Regions from separate parts of the Salipaludibacillus sp. CF4.18 genome, predicted to be linked through region 3. Evidence: riboswitches for the same ligand, from Rfam matches in the RefSeq annotation. Region 3 holds a riboswitch; each other region holds the start of a gene.
The links. Region 3 has a riboswitch for S-adenosylmethionine ahead of msrA (peptide-methionine (S)-S-oxide reductase MsrA). Riboswitches for the same ligand answer to the same signal wherever they lie in the genome.

Region 1: it holds a riboswitch for S-adenosylmethionine, as region 3 does, so the genes downstream of both, ACHABW_RS07885 (methionine biosynthesis PLP-dependent protein) here and msrA (peptide-methionine (S)-S-oxide reductase MsrA) in region 3, are expected to answer to the same signal.
Region 2: it holds a riboswitch for S-adenosylmethionine, as region 3 does, so the genes downstream of both, ACHABW_RS14270 (homoserine dehydrogenase) here and msrA (peptide-methionine (S)-S-oxide reductase MsrA) in region 3, are expected to answer to the same signal.

What each region holds. Positions count from the first base shown of each region.
Region 1 covers NZ_JBIMEV010000008.1:111,131-115,955, reverse strand. The annotation lists gene ACHABW_RS07895 (AzlD domain-containing protein) at 1-260, shown strand, start outside; gene thiW (energy coupling factor transporter S component ThiW) at 553-1,026, opposite strand; TPP riboswitch at 1,140-1,253, opposite strand; SAM riboswitch class I at 1,539-1,654, shown strand; gene ACHABW_RS07885 (methionine biosynthesis PLP-dependent protein) at 1,757-2,878, shown strand; gene metC (cystathionine beta-lyase) at 2,878-4,041, shown strand; gene ACHABW_RS07875 (bifunctional homocysteine S-methyltransferase/methylenetetrahydrofolate reductase) at 4,056-4,825, shown strand, end outside.
Region 2 covers NZ_JBIMEV010000023.1:6,387-11,211, forward strand. The annotation lists gene ilvD (dihydroxy-acid dehydratase) at 1-1,404, shown strand, start outside; SAM riboswitch class I at 1,659-1,797, shown strand; gene ACHABW_RS14270 (homoserine dehydrogenase) at 2,022-3,308, shown strand; gene secY (preprotein translocase subunit SecY) at 3,516-4,817, shown strand.
Region 3 covers NZ_JBIMEV010000067.1:3,666-8,490, reverse strand. The annotation lists gene ACHABW_RS22915 (FecCD family ABC transporter permease) at 1-258, shown strand, start outside; gene ACHABW_RS22910 (FecCD family ABC transporter permease) at 255-1,280, shown strand; gene ACHABW_RS22905 (nitroreductase family protein) at 1,336-1,893, shown strand; SAM riboswitch class I at 2,199-2,324, shown strand; gene msrA (peptide-methionine (S)-S-oxide reductase MsrA) at 2,418-2,882, shown strand; gene ACHABW_RS22895 (FUSC family protein) at 3,014-4,075, shown strand; gene ACHABW_RS22890 (MarR family transcriptional regulator) at 4,391-4,825, shown strand, end outside.

The DNA of each region.
Region 1 (4,825 bases), on a different contig from region 3:
ATTTACCAAGGATGCTTCCAATGGTTTTTCTGAAAAATATGAAACTAGCTTCTCCTGTGAAGCGATTTTTGGAATTTGTACCATATGCAGTACTGGCCAGTCTTATTTTTCCGGGGATATTGTATTCGGTAGAGAATGTACCTTCAGCCATCATCGGGGCATCAACATCCATTGTACTTGCGTTCTTTCGCTTTAACCTCGTCCTTATAGTGATGGGCGGCATAGCAGGGGTTTGGATAACAGATATGATCTTTTTTTAAATGGCTGAAAGATGCTGGATTGGTTATGAGTAATTTAGCAATCATAAATGCGCCACTTCGGGTCCAGATATTCGCACAGACTGATTTTAAATTACAAACCGTGTAGCATCCTACGTATAAACAGTAGGTGCTACACAGCCGGCCGAAGCGAAGGTTTCTCTCACTTCAAAGGATCTTTTTTTTAGAGAATTTATAAAATTTGCAGCTTCCACCGCCATCTTAGCATCAAGGGAAACCCACCCTTGATACTAAGATGGCGGTGGAAGCTGACGCTGTATTTAATAAAAGACGGCTATGCCGTTTTTCTTATTCTACTTAACACTAATAAAGCTAGAGCTGCACCGGCGATACTACTAATCAAGAATCCGGGAATAAAAAAGAAAACACCTGCAGCTTGACCAAGGAATAGTTGGGCAATAGGAACAGCCAGAAGAGAACCGATTATTCCCGTTCCAATAATTTCGCCAACAGCAGCCATCGACTTTTTCTTTGTCCAACGATAGGCGAGACCAGCTAATAAAGCACCGGCCATCCCACCTGGAAAAGCAAGAAGAGTTCCGAGACCAAGCATATTACGTATTAAACCAATAGCGAATGCAATGACTATGGCTGGTCCGGGACCCAGTAAAACGGCAGCAATTACATTGACTGCATGTTGGATAGGATAAGCTCTAGCTACACCTGCCGGAAACCAAATAAATGCGGCCCCTACGATTCCAATAGCGATGAGCATCGCCATTAATGTTAATTTGTGTGTGCGATTCATTGTGTTATTTCCCCCTTATAAAATATAAAAATGAATAAAGACATAAAAAAAGCCAAGTCCCCTCCATTTAATGAAAGGACCTGGCCTTGGTCACGAAGTTGATAAAGATACGATCTCATTTATCACTACTTTCCTCCGCTGGTTTAAACCAGGTCAGGTTCAAAAGAGTTAAAAGGTTTGATTCACCTTTCTCTCAGCCCACCTTATGGGCACCCCTAGTAGTATGTATTAATTTCCCTTGATTGTAACAAACCTTAAGCTGATGTCAACCGTCTGTGTTAACGAATGTCATCATTTTAGACCTTCATGGAGTCCTTTAATATAACAACTAACAACAACCATTTATTTTTAAACAAACGATCATTGTTAAATTATCTGAAAGTAAAAGAGATCAAAGTTCTACCGGAAGTTAAGATTGTCTATCTTCTGGACCAGAAAAAAATATTGCATTCTTTTCCCGTATGCTATAGAATAGATTCAATGACCTAATAAAAATTAAATATTCAGATACATTCTTATTGTGAGAGATGGAGGGAAAGGCCCTTTGAAGTCTCAGCAACCAGCTGCGAGTAATTGTCCGTGGTCAGGTGCTAATTCCTGCAAGCCAAGGTGCTTGCAAAGATAAGAAGAAGACCTTACATATACATCCAAAACCTTCTTCTTATTTAAAAATAAGAAGAAGGTTTTTTTGATTGCAGTAAGTATTAGTTTAGAGGAGGTATCGGTGTCCATGGACCGTAAAGAAATTGAAACAGCGCTCGTTCAGATCGGAAACAGAAGTGAAACAACAACAGGTGCAGTTAGCGCGCCTATTTATTTCTCAACAGCATACCGCCATGAAGGCATTGGACAGTCGACAGGATATGATTATTCTAGGACTGGCAACCCAACTAGACATATTTTAGAAGAGGCAATTGCCAAATTAGAAGGTGGAGACAGGGGTTTTGCCTGTTCCTCAGGAATGTCAGCAATTCAAATTGTTCTCTCCCTATTTGAAAGTGGAGATGAAATTATAGCATCAAGTGATTTATACGGGGGAACGTACCGACTGTTTGAAGGAAGCTGGCGTCGCTGGGGGCTGAGCTTTCAATATGGTGATGCAAGACACGTCGAGGAGTTCCGTTCTAAAATAACAGATAAAACGAAAGCTTTATACATTGAAACGCCGACAAACCCGCTTATGCAAGAAGCGGACTTAGCAGCGTTTAATAAACTTGCAAAGGAATTTAACCTTCTGCTCATTGTAGATAATACATTTTATACTCCGCTCATCCAGCGCCCTATTGAAGAAGGTGCGGACATAGTTATTCACAGTGCTTCAAAATACCTATCAGGTCATAATGATGTGATTGCCGGCTTGATCGTAGGAAAAGGAGAAAAACTGTGTGAAGATCTTTTCTATTACTTTAATAGCATTGGTCCGATTCTGTCACCTTTAGATTCCTGGCTCGTAATCAGAGGCATGAAAACATTGGCTCTTCGTATGGATAAACATGAGCAAAATGCAAAAGAGATCACTGAATTTTTACACGAGCACCCACTAGTGGATGATGTTATCTACCCAGGGCGCGGGGGCATGCTGTCTTTTCGGATTCAAGATGAATCTTATGTGAACCCATTCCTGCAAAACTTATCTTTGATTACCTTTGCAGAAAGCTTGGGTGGGGTTGAAAGCTTAATGACTTATCCGGCGACACAAACACATGCGGATGTGCCGGAAGAACTTCGCACCAAGCTCGGAGTTTGCAATCGACTTTTAAGATTCTCAGTAGGTGTTGAATCAGCTCGAGATTTAATTGCTGATTTAGAGCAAGCTTTTCAAGCAGTTACAGCTAGTCAGGGGGAGAAATAATGAAAAATGATTCTTTAGAATATAGTCTGCAAACACGAATTTTACATCATAAACATAAAACAGACCCTACAAACGGTGCTGTCAGTGTGCCGATTCAGCATGCATCGACATTCCATCAAGAGGGACTGGACTCGTTCGGTAAATACGATTATGCAAGATCGGGGAATCCGACTAGAGAGGCTTTGGAGGATACCATTGCTCAATTGGAAAATGGAACAGCTGGATTTGCTTTTGCCTCAGGAATGGCGGCGATCTCCACGACGTTTATGATGCTGTCTTCGGGCGACCATCTGGTCATCACGGAAGATGTTTATGGCGGGACATTCCGGTTTACGACAGAAGTACTTACAAAACTAGGTATTGAGCATACATTTGTAGACATGACAAAGGTTGAGGAAGTAAAACAAGCAATTCAACCGAATACAAAAATGATCTACATTGAGACACCATCAAATCCAACGATGAAAATTACACCAATCAAAGCGATTGTTGATCTTGCCAAGGAAAGTGGTAGTTTAACAGTTTTAGATAATACGTTTATGACGCCGGTTTTACAGCGTCCGTTAGATCTTGGTGTGGATGTAGTTGTTCATAGCGCTACGAAATTTATTGGCGGACACAGTGACGTTATTGCAGGTTTAGCAGTAGTGAAAGATTCCGCTTTAGCAGAAAAACTAGGCTTTTTACAAAACAGCTTTGGCGCAGTTTTAGGACCTCAGGATTGCTGGTTGATTCTTCGTGGAATGAAAACGATGCACACGAGAATGGAGGCTTCGACAAAAACAGCGGCAGAGATTGCGCAATGGTTGACGACTCATCCAGCAGTGAAACATGTGTATTATCCCGGTTTGAAAGATCACCCTGGCTTTGATCTTCACCAGGCTCAATCTGATAGTCCCGGTGCCGTTCTTTCGTTTGAATTAGTGGATAGAGAAGCAGTAAAAAAGGTTGTTGATGCGATTGAGATACCTGTTTTTGCAGTAAGTCTCGGTGCAGTCGAATCTATTCTTTCTTATCCTGCTCTTATGTCCCATGCCGCGATGCCAGCGCATGAAAGAGAAAAACGAGGAATCTCAGATGGCTTGCTCCGTCTTTCTGTCGGATTGGAAAAATCAGAAGATTTAATAAAAGACTTTGATCAAGCCTTTAATCAAACGCTATGAGAGGAGATGGTGACATGGAATTCCTAGAAAAAATAAAGAATAATATTCTTGTAGGTGATGGTGCAATGGGAACGTTGCTCTATCAACATGGAGCGGACGGTTGCTTTGAAGAGTTGAACATTAGTGCACCTGAAAAGGTCAGACATGTCCACCGTCTCTACGTTGAGGCAGGATCTGATTTGATTCAAACAAATACGTATGCCGCTAATTCGTTGAAGTTACGAAGATACCAATTGGACCATCGAGTAGAAGAGATTAACGTGGCCGCGGTAACCTTAGCTCGAAAAGAAGCGAAAGAGGAAACATTTGTCTTTGCTACGATTGGTGGTATTGGGAGCGTTCATTTAACAGAGTACGAACCTGACGAAATAAATCAGAGCTTAAAGCAACAAGTTGATATTCTATTGAAAACGGATGTGGATGGCTTTATATTAGAAACATTTTATGATTTTCAAGAATTGCTGGAGATCGTGAAGTACGTGCGAAAAAATACAAATAAACCTATCATTGCTCAAGTGACGTTAGGAGATATTGGTGTCTTACAAGGTGGGACTCCGCTCGCAGATGCTCTGCTATTATTGGAAGCGGAAGGCGTAGAAGTTGTCGGCTTAAATTGTCGAATGGGGCCATACCATATGTTACGTTCATTAGAAGAAGTGCCTCTCTTAACTGATTCTGTTCTATGTGTGTATCCAAATGCAAGTTTGCCGAATGTTAGGGACGGTAAGTTTTTCTACCAATCCAATCCTTCCTATTTTGCTGACATGACAGAGCCGTTAGTAAA
Region 2 (4,825 bases), on a different contig from region 3:
CCGAGTAGAGAAGTTATCGCAGATTCAATTGAGACAGTAGTTGGAGCAGAACGATTGGATGGCATCGTAGCTATCGGTGGTTGTGATAAAACAACGCCAGCCTGTGTAATGGCAATGGGAAGATTAAATCTACCGTCAGTTTATGTATATGGTGGAACTATTCAGCCAGGGAAACATAACGGAGAAGACATCGATATCGTTTCTTCTTTTGAAGCAGTCGGAAAACATCAATCAGGATTAATTGACGATGAAGAGCTTCATAAAGTGGAATGTAGTGCATGTCCAGGGGCAGGAGCCTGTGGCGGCATGTACACTGCGAACACGATGGCATCCGCAGTAGAAGCTTTAGGAATGAGTATTCCGGGATCTTCCTCTACACCTGCAATAAATGATTACAAGAAGCAAGAATGTTTACAAGCTGGAGAATTGGTCGTTCAATTACTTGAAAAAGATATCTATCCTAGAGATATCATGACAAAAGAAGCTTTTGAAAATGCTATTACCGTAGTTATGGCACTTGGTGGTTCTACAAATGCGTTATTACATTTAACTGCAATGGCTCATTCAGCGGGCGTTAAATTGGAATTGGATGATTTTGAAAGAGTCCGAAAGAATGTTCCTCACCTTGCCGACCTAAAGCCAAGTGGAAAATATGTCATGCAAGATCTTTATGAGGTTGGAGGAGTTCCAGCTGTCATGAAATTATTGCTTGAGCACGGTCTACTTCACGGTGATTGCTTAACTGTAACAGGCAAGACGATTGCAGAAAACTTAGCGGAAGCTCCTGCGCTTAAAGAAGGACAAGTTATCATCCGTCCGTTTGATAATCCTATTAAACCAGACGGTCCGCTTGTTGTATTACGTGGAAACCTTGCTCCAGAAGGGGCAGTAGCTAAAATGTCCGGTCAAAAAATTAGTCGTTTTGAAGGACCGGCGAAAGTTTATGACAGTGAAGCAGATGCTACTACTGCCATTGAAGCGAACGAAATTCAAGCTGGAGACGTTCTTGTTATTCGTAACGTAGGTCCAAAAGGCGGCCCTGGTATGCCAGAAATGCTTTCTATTACAGCGATGATCGTTGGTAGAGGTCTTAACGGTAAAGTCGCACTTATGACAGATGGTCGCTTCTCAGGTGGATCGCACGGGTTTGTTATTGGTCATATTGCTCCGGAAGCCTTTGTAGGAGGTCCAATCGGATTGCTGCAAAATGGAGATATCGTTACGATTGATAGCGAGACGCAAGAAGTAAACTTTAAAATTACGAATGAAGAACTAGGACGCAGAAAAGCGGCTTGGACACAGCCTGCTTTAAAGTATAAGCATGGTATTCTAGCCAAGTATGCAAAATTAGTTTCATCATCTGCTAAAGGTGCAGTAACTGATTTGGATCTAGATAAATTGTAAAAAAGAGGTAGAGGCTGTGAATCATCGCAGCCTCTTTTTTTGTGCGTTAAAATTGGTTTGGTAGTTGGGCAAATGATTGTGTTGGGCTTGGAAATGAATGGGTGAGGTGCTGAAATGAGTGCGTTAGGTAGTGAAATGAACAGGTAAGGTGCTAAAATGATTGCGTTGCGCGTTGCGTGGAAATGCAACCATTAAAATTGCTTTTGACAAGCATACACTAGAGTGATAAAGTATTCTTACAACTTCAAATATTCAACTTATCATGAGTGGTGGAGGGACTGGCCCTATGAAACCCAGCAACCGGTATGAAGACGCATGAATGTGTGATGTCTTTAAATACAAGGTGCTAATTCCTGCAAGGGATTCTTATTAGAATGCTTTGGGAGATGAGGAAATGTAATTGTTTTTTAAGTTACGCATCTTCCAAACTCCCTTCATTAAATTGATAGGGAGTTTTATTAATTTACGTAGAATTATTTTGATTCGAGAAATTAGCGTGTACGACATTTATTTTATTTATGTAAACAAACACTGTTTTATGAAGAAAATTATGTATTGTATCTTTCTCATTTTTAAATAGAGATGTATACAATTCAACATTGGGAGGGAATATTCACATGAGCAAAGCTGTGAAAAAACTAGCAATCATAGGGTTCGGAACTGTTGGAAGTGGGGTTTATGAAACTCTGATAGAGCAAAGAAACAAGTTGGAAAGGCTAATTGGCGGTCCTTATAGTATTCCGGTTGTTTTAGTGAAAGATGCTAGTAAGGTAAGAGAACTAGGCGATAACACAGAAGTCACAGATAATTTTCAAGCGATTATCGATCGTGAAGATTTAGATGTGGTTGTAGAAGCTTCCCCTGACGCTGAGATCGCTTATCCATATGTGAAAGCTTTATTACAGCAAGGGGTTTCCGTGATAACGGCTAATAAAGAGCTGGTGGCTAAATATGGGGAAGAATTGTTGACGCTGGCTAGAAGTAATCATTGCCGGTTATTTTTCGAGGCAGCAGTGGCAGGCGGAATCCCAATCTTAACGAGTATTCGTCATACCTTAAAATCAAATGTTTTAGAAAAAGTTGAAGGTATTCTAAACGGCACGTCAAACTTTATTCTAACTAAAATGCGTAAAGAAGGGACTTCCTTTGAGACTGCACTAGAAGAAGCGCAAGCTCATGGGTACGCGGAAGCAGTCCCTGATAAAGATGTGGACGGATGGGATGCGTATTTTAAAACACAGATTTTAAGTCATTGGATATACGGTGTCGCTCCGAATTGGCAGACTGAAAAACCAAAGGGAGTCCGAGGTGTAAACGTGAATGACTTATTAATTGCAGAAACTTTCGGTGGACGAATTAAACACGTTGCTTCATTAGAAAAAAGTAAGGACAAAGTATCGGCATGTGTAGAGCCAAGATTTGTGCTATCTGATCACGCTTTGTATGGGGTAGAGGGTGTCAACAATGGCATTCACGTTCAAGGGAACATCGTAGGTTCCTTGCTTTTTCAAGGTCCGGGAGCAGGTAAGTTTCCTACAGCAAGTGCCGTTGTCGAGGATTTGATAAATTTCTGGACAGGTACAAGTGAAGAAGAACCGGTATCCGGAATCGAATTCGAAAAAATGATTTTATCTCATTCTGAGGATGATAGTGTTGTTGAACCGCTGAAAGCATGGCTTTTAACCGGAGAAAAACTTGGACCGCAGTTAGAAAATCAGTTTACAGTGAATTATATTTCTAAAGTATCAAGAGTGGATGGGCGTGAAGGGATTGTCATAACCGGAGACAATAAAGCCATAGAAGAATTATTCACTTGCTTAAATGATACGGTAGTAGCCTATCCTCTTTCCGGAGATCATACAGAAGTCTTTCCACTTTCTATAGCTCAAACAAAAGTGTCCTAAATACTGGAAGTAAAAGTTTTTTATGTGAAGGGTCCAAGAAAGTCTCTTTCGACTAATTGGGCCCTTAAAAGCTTCCTTTATATTAAAGGTACGGTATAAAAATAATATAAAAGTAAGGGCTTTCAAAAAAATGCTCTATTTTTCTGATTATTGTGGTATTCTTTAATAGGAAGTTATACATAATTTATAGGGTTGAGGTGTATATTTATGTTTAGAGTAATTAAGAACATGATGAGTATTAGTGATTTGCGTAACAAAATCTTTTTTACACTATCGATTCTTCTTTTTTTTAGAATTGGCGCTCACATACCAGCACCAGGTGTAAATGCCGACGTTCTTAATTTTGAAGGCCTTGCTGCATTGGGATTCTTAAACCAATTTGGCGGAGGCGCCTTAGAGAATTTTTCTATTTTTGCCACAGGAATCATGCCTTATATCACGGCATCGATTATCGTGCAGCTACTTAGAATGGATGTTGTACCGCTTTTCGCAGAGTGGGCAAAAGAAGGTGAATCCGGTCGAAAGAAGCTGGCCCAGGTTACTCGATACGGAACGATAGGAATTGCTTTTATTCAAGCTTTAGGGATGTCCATTGGCTTTAATAATATTATGCCAGGATTGGTACCGGATCCAACGATTTCAACGTATTTACTCATAGCAGTCATATTAACTGCTGGAACGGCATTTCTTCTTTGGTTAGGGGAGCAGATTACCGCTAATGGTGTTGGAAATGGTATTTCCATCATGATTTTTGCTGGTATTGCTTCAGGTATACCTGGAGGAGTTAATCAATTGTACAGCATGTATTTTACGGATGTTGGCGATCAATTGTTTCTGAATATTATTACAGTAGTACTTATTCTACTAGCTATTTTGGCGATTATTGTTGGTATTATTTTCGTTCAGCAAGCAGAACGAAAGGTTCCTATTCAATATGCGAAAAAAATAACGCCTGGAGGTAAACCATCAGGTGGCCAGTCCTCTCATCTTCCTTTAAAAGTAAATACGGCTGGAGTCATTCCTGTTATTTTTGCAATGTCTTTATTCATTTTCCCGCCGACAGTAGCGAACTTTTTTGGTGAGGGAAGTGCAACTGCCAGATGGATAGTTGAGACATTTGATTATACAAATGCAATCGGAATGATTGTCTATGCCGCGCTTATCATTGCATTTGCTTATTTTTATACGTTTGTTCAAATGAATCCTGAACAAATGGCAGCAAATTTACAAAAACAAAATGGCTTTATCCCAGGTATTAGACCCGGAAAAACTACGGAGAAATTCATTATCCGGATTCTTTACCGTTTAACATTTGTAGGGTCATTATTTTTAGCGGCGGTTGCTGTGTTGCCTCTCCTGTTTGGTAATTTCGCAGGACTTCCACCATCTGTTCAAGTTGGTGGGACAGGCCTTCTCATCGTTGTTGGGGTTGCTTTAGACACAATGAAACGCATCGAAAGTCAATTAATCGAACGACGTTATACAGGTTTCATGAAGAGAAGTTCATAATAAAATAA
Region 3 (4,825 bases):
GGGTCTTCTGTTTCCATTGCGGGTCCTATTGGTTTTGTAGGATTAATTGTACCCCATATTACAAGGAATCTTGTAGGTATAGATTATCGATGGATTTTGCCTTTTTCCGCGTTATTTGGAGCTATACTCCTTATTTATGCGGATATTGTTGCACGTTTTATATCGTTTCCATATGAATCACCCGTTGGAATTGTGACAGCACTAGTAGGTGCTCCTTTCTTTTTTTACTTAATAAAAAGAGGGAGGAATTTATCATGATAAAAGACGAAGTGGACAAGGATATTACTAGAATAAAACGTATAACGCCTAAATGGCTGTTTATTATCTTGCCTGTAGCAATTATTATATTTTCTATCTTAAGTACAGGGATAGGTGCTGTTTTTATTCATCCTTTAGATGTATTAGCTGTGTTAATAGGGACAGGGACAGAGATGGATACATTTCTTATTGAAAAATATCGAATTCCCAGAATCGTTTTAGCGCTTCTTGTTGGGGCAGGTTTATCTGTGTCGGGTACGATTTTACAAGGCATTATTCGAAATCCTTTGGCATCACCTGACGTCATCGGCATTACAAAAGGGGCAGGGCTGGGTGCGGTTGTGGTTATCATCCTTTTTCAAAATTCACCTACTTTTGTTTTACCGCTTGCTGCATTTTCTGGAGCACTGATCATTGCACTTATCCTTTATCTCTTAGTTTATAAACAAGGGATGCAGCCGACCACGTTAGCACTGGGAGGAGTTGCTCTTGGGGCTTTATGTAATGCTGGGATTCAGTACTTTATGATTAAGTTCCCACTAGAAATAAATGCTGCTCTCATTTGGCTAACTGGTAGTTTGTGGTCTAGTAGCTGGGAACAGATTTATGGTGTTTTCCCTTGGATTATCATTTTGCTACCCTTGTCGATGATTTTAGTAACCAAACTTGATATTTTAAATTTTGGTGATGATGTAGCAATTGGGTTAGGTTTAAGGGTAGTGCGTGTTCGATTGCTTTTATTGTTCATTGCAGTTGCGCTAGCTGCTGCATGCGTCGCAGCTATTGGTTCCATTGGCTTTGTTGGGCTAATCGCTCCTCATATGGCTAGAAAGTTAGTAGGTGCTAAACATAAGTTTTTGATTCCTATTTCAGCAATGACAGGTTCTTTGTTAGTGGTGGTGGCCGACTCAATTGGACGAGGATTAATACCACCGAAGGAAATTCCTGTTGGAATCGTTGTAGCAGTAATAGGGGCACCTTATTTTTTATATCTTTTGCGTAAAGAAAGTAAGAATTTATAACGATATGACACGACATTAAATGTATTTTAAAATTTTGCTAGAAAGGGAGATAAACATGGAGAAAAGAATATCTGCAATAGCAAAGGTTATACGCGAACGGAGATCAATTAAGAGTGGTTATGTAGACAAAGAAGTTTCACAAGAGTTAGTAATGAATTTATTAAAAGATGCTGTATGGGCACCTAACCATGGACTACGAGAGCCTTGGAGATTTATATTTGTACCTACTGGTGAAAAGAGTAAGTTTATTGAAGAAATAGTTGATACTTTACCAGAAGAACTCAAAGAAAATAGGAGAAACTATTTGAGTCAACCAGCGGCTTTTCTTATTATTGTGATGAAAGAAGAGTCACAACAAAAGCAATGGGAGGAGAACTTTGGCGCGGTAAGCTCTTTAATTCAAAACTTTCAATTGCTTGCTTGGGAACAAGAGCTTGGTGTTGTCTGGAAAACAAACCCACATATATACGACCCGAAAGTATATCAACTTTTAGATGTACAACCAGGCGAGAAAATTGTTGGGTTTTTACATTTAGGTTATTTTGAGAGTATGCCTACATCAAAGCCACGGACATCAATAGAAGAAAAATTTACTGTTTTCAAAGGCAAGTAGAGTAGGGTGTTCAGGAAAACAATTTGATGTGTAGATTCAGTGGAATTCTGGTATTAAGGATAAAAAAACATAAGCTCGTGGTGGCATTCCTGCAATAAAGCAGGATGCTTTCACAAGATAAGCAAACTATAAAATTATCGGTTTTTTAGAGATTGTTGTTTTCGTCGAATAGAGGCTAGCGGACCGGAACCATACGTGTAACCTTGCAAATAAAAAGGAAGCACAGAACCGTCCCCATGTTTCCCTTGATAAATAGTCATAAATGATTTACACTGATATTTAATTAAAAAAATATAGTGATAGACTTCTTATCCAGAGTGGTGGAGGGACAGGCCCTTTGATACCCAGCAACCATTAAATCAATGATCGATTGATTTAAACGGTGCCAATTCCTGCAAGGATCGTTAACAATGATCCTTGGAAGATGAGAGTAATCGTATATACATATACGAGAACCTCTCTTAAACTTAGAGAGGTTTTTCTTATGGAGAGAAGATTTATCGCTCAAAAAGGGGCGAATTAGAATGGAAAAAGTAGTATTTGGAGCAGGTTGTTTTTGGGGTGTCGAAGCATTTTTTGAAAGTATTCGCGGAGTGGAAGCAACAAAAGTAGGCTATTCCGGTGGTCATGTGGAGAATCCATCTTATGAAGAAGTGAAAACAGGCACAACTGGTCATGCAGAGGTAATTGAAGTATTATATAATCCATGGAAAATATCTTATGAAGAGCTAGTGAGTAAGTTTTTTGAATGTCATAATCCGACAACGCGTAACCGTCAAGGGATTGATATTGGAACTCAATATCGTTCTGTGATTTTCTTTCAAAACCGGCAGCAATTAGAAATTGCAAGCACTAAAAAAGCCGAATTAAATGACTTGGGCAGTAAAGAGATTGTCACTGAACTTAGTCCTTTACAACCGTTTTATCCAGCAGAGGAGTATCATCAAAAGTACTTCCAAAAAAATAATGTCGTTGCTTGTGGGATATAAAGAGCTTCAAAAGGGGGAATGAGTCAGTTGATCTTGTTCTCCTTTATCAGATTAAAGCTGAATCATTCCCTCAAGCAAAAAACTGGGATTTTCTATCAAGGAATGGATACTAACATAATAATGAGGGAGGGATAAGTATTCCTTTTGGACCGAGAATTTTGAAAACGGGTTTAGCAGTTACGTTGTCGATTTATATTTGTCTTATTTTTGGCATGGAAAACTCTGTTTTTGCTGGGGTAGCTGCAATACTAGCTATTCAACCTTCCGTGTATCGTACATGGAAGCAATTATCAGACCAAGTAATTACAAACTCATTAGGTGCTTCTATTTCGTTATTTTTCATCTACTTTTTTGGGGAGAATCCGGTTATTATTGGATTTGTAATTATATTTATTATTTCTTTAAGTATTAAGCTGAAAATGGAAACTACTATTCCGCTGACCCTTGTTACGGTTATCGCTATCATGAGTGCGACTGGAAGTGAAGATTTATATTTTGCATTAGAAAGACTTCTCGTCATTTTGATCGGAACTAGCACTGCAATACTTGTAAATATATTGATATTTCCTCCAAAATATAAAAAACACTATATTCAAAGTATCGATGCAGCTTTCAGAAATATGTCATTATTAATGAGAACTGTTATTTCAAATGAAATGACAGAGGCTGCATACCAAGATATCAATCGGACTTTTAAAAAAGATTTTAAAAATTTAGAAGAACAATATAAATTGTTCGATGAAGAAAGAGAAAAGTTAGGCAAGTCAAAGCATCTAAACTCAAGAGAAATCATTGTATTTAACCAGATGCTGAAGGTTTTACAGGAGGGGAATCAGCTTTTAGACAATATCGAGGAACACTATGTTCAAAGTGAGACTGTTGATGATGAAAATGATCTATTTGACCAACAGCTGGAAGATTTAATCAAATATCATGAATATTTATTGCTAAAGTATTTAGGTAAGATAAGAGAAAATCATCAAGATACACGAAACGATATATTAAAAGAGAAAGATAAATTTTATGACCAAGTACTGAGTTTTTACCATGTAAGTAAGGAACAAAAACTTCGTCATATGATTATCGCTTCTTCCATCGCCGACTATTCCTTTCATTTAGAGCGACTTGAAAAATTAATAAATCAATATCTTAAGATAAGAGAAACACCGGAACGGAAGAAAAAGCAGGGTTAATTTTTGGTATAGTTCCTATATTTAAGTGTTTTGAAGAATCGATGAAAATAGCACGATACGAAGACCACTTCTTAATTGAATTGGTCTTTTTTAATCGTCAACCTCTGAGTATTTCGGCGGTAACATTTTGTGAAAAAAATCATAAGGGAAAAATAGTTATTGATTATTTCTTGCAATCAAGTGATTTTTTTAGTATTATCGTTTCATAGCTAACGATTATGAAAATTCAAAAGGTGGTGGCTTACAATACATTCATTTAATGATCTGGGAGAGTTGCTGGAAGAAGAGAAGGACACGATCAACCGCTTATCTAAAATGCCGGTGGGTTCACTTGATTTGGATGCTGTTTCCGTCGTTACGAACATATACCGGGTTGCACAAGGGTTGAGAAATAAAATGGAACGCGAAGTATTATCAAAATACGGACTATCGTGGACATCTTTTTCGATACTTTATGATTTGTCTATTTGGAAAGCAATAGAAACAAAAAAGTTAGCAGAATCTGCGGCGGTATCAAAAGCCACAATAAGTAATATAACAAAAACATTAGAAAAAAAAGAACTTTGTTATCGAAAAACGGATACGAGAGACAGAAGAATTACCTATGTAATGATTACAGCTAAAGGGATACAAGTAATGGAAGAATTATACCCTGAATTTCATAAAGGGGAAGTTGAAATTGTCTCTGGTTTAACTGTAAATGAACAGAAAAGTGTCACTGAATTGCTAAGGAAAGTTATCAGGAAAAAT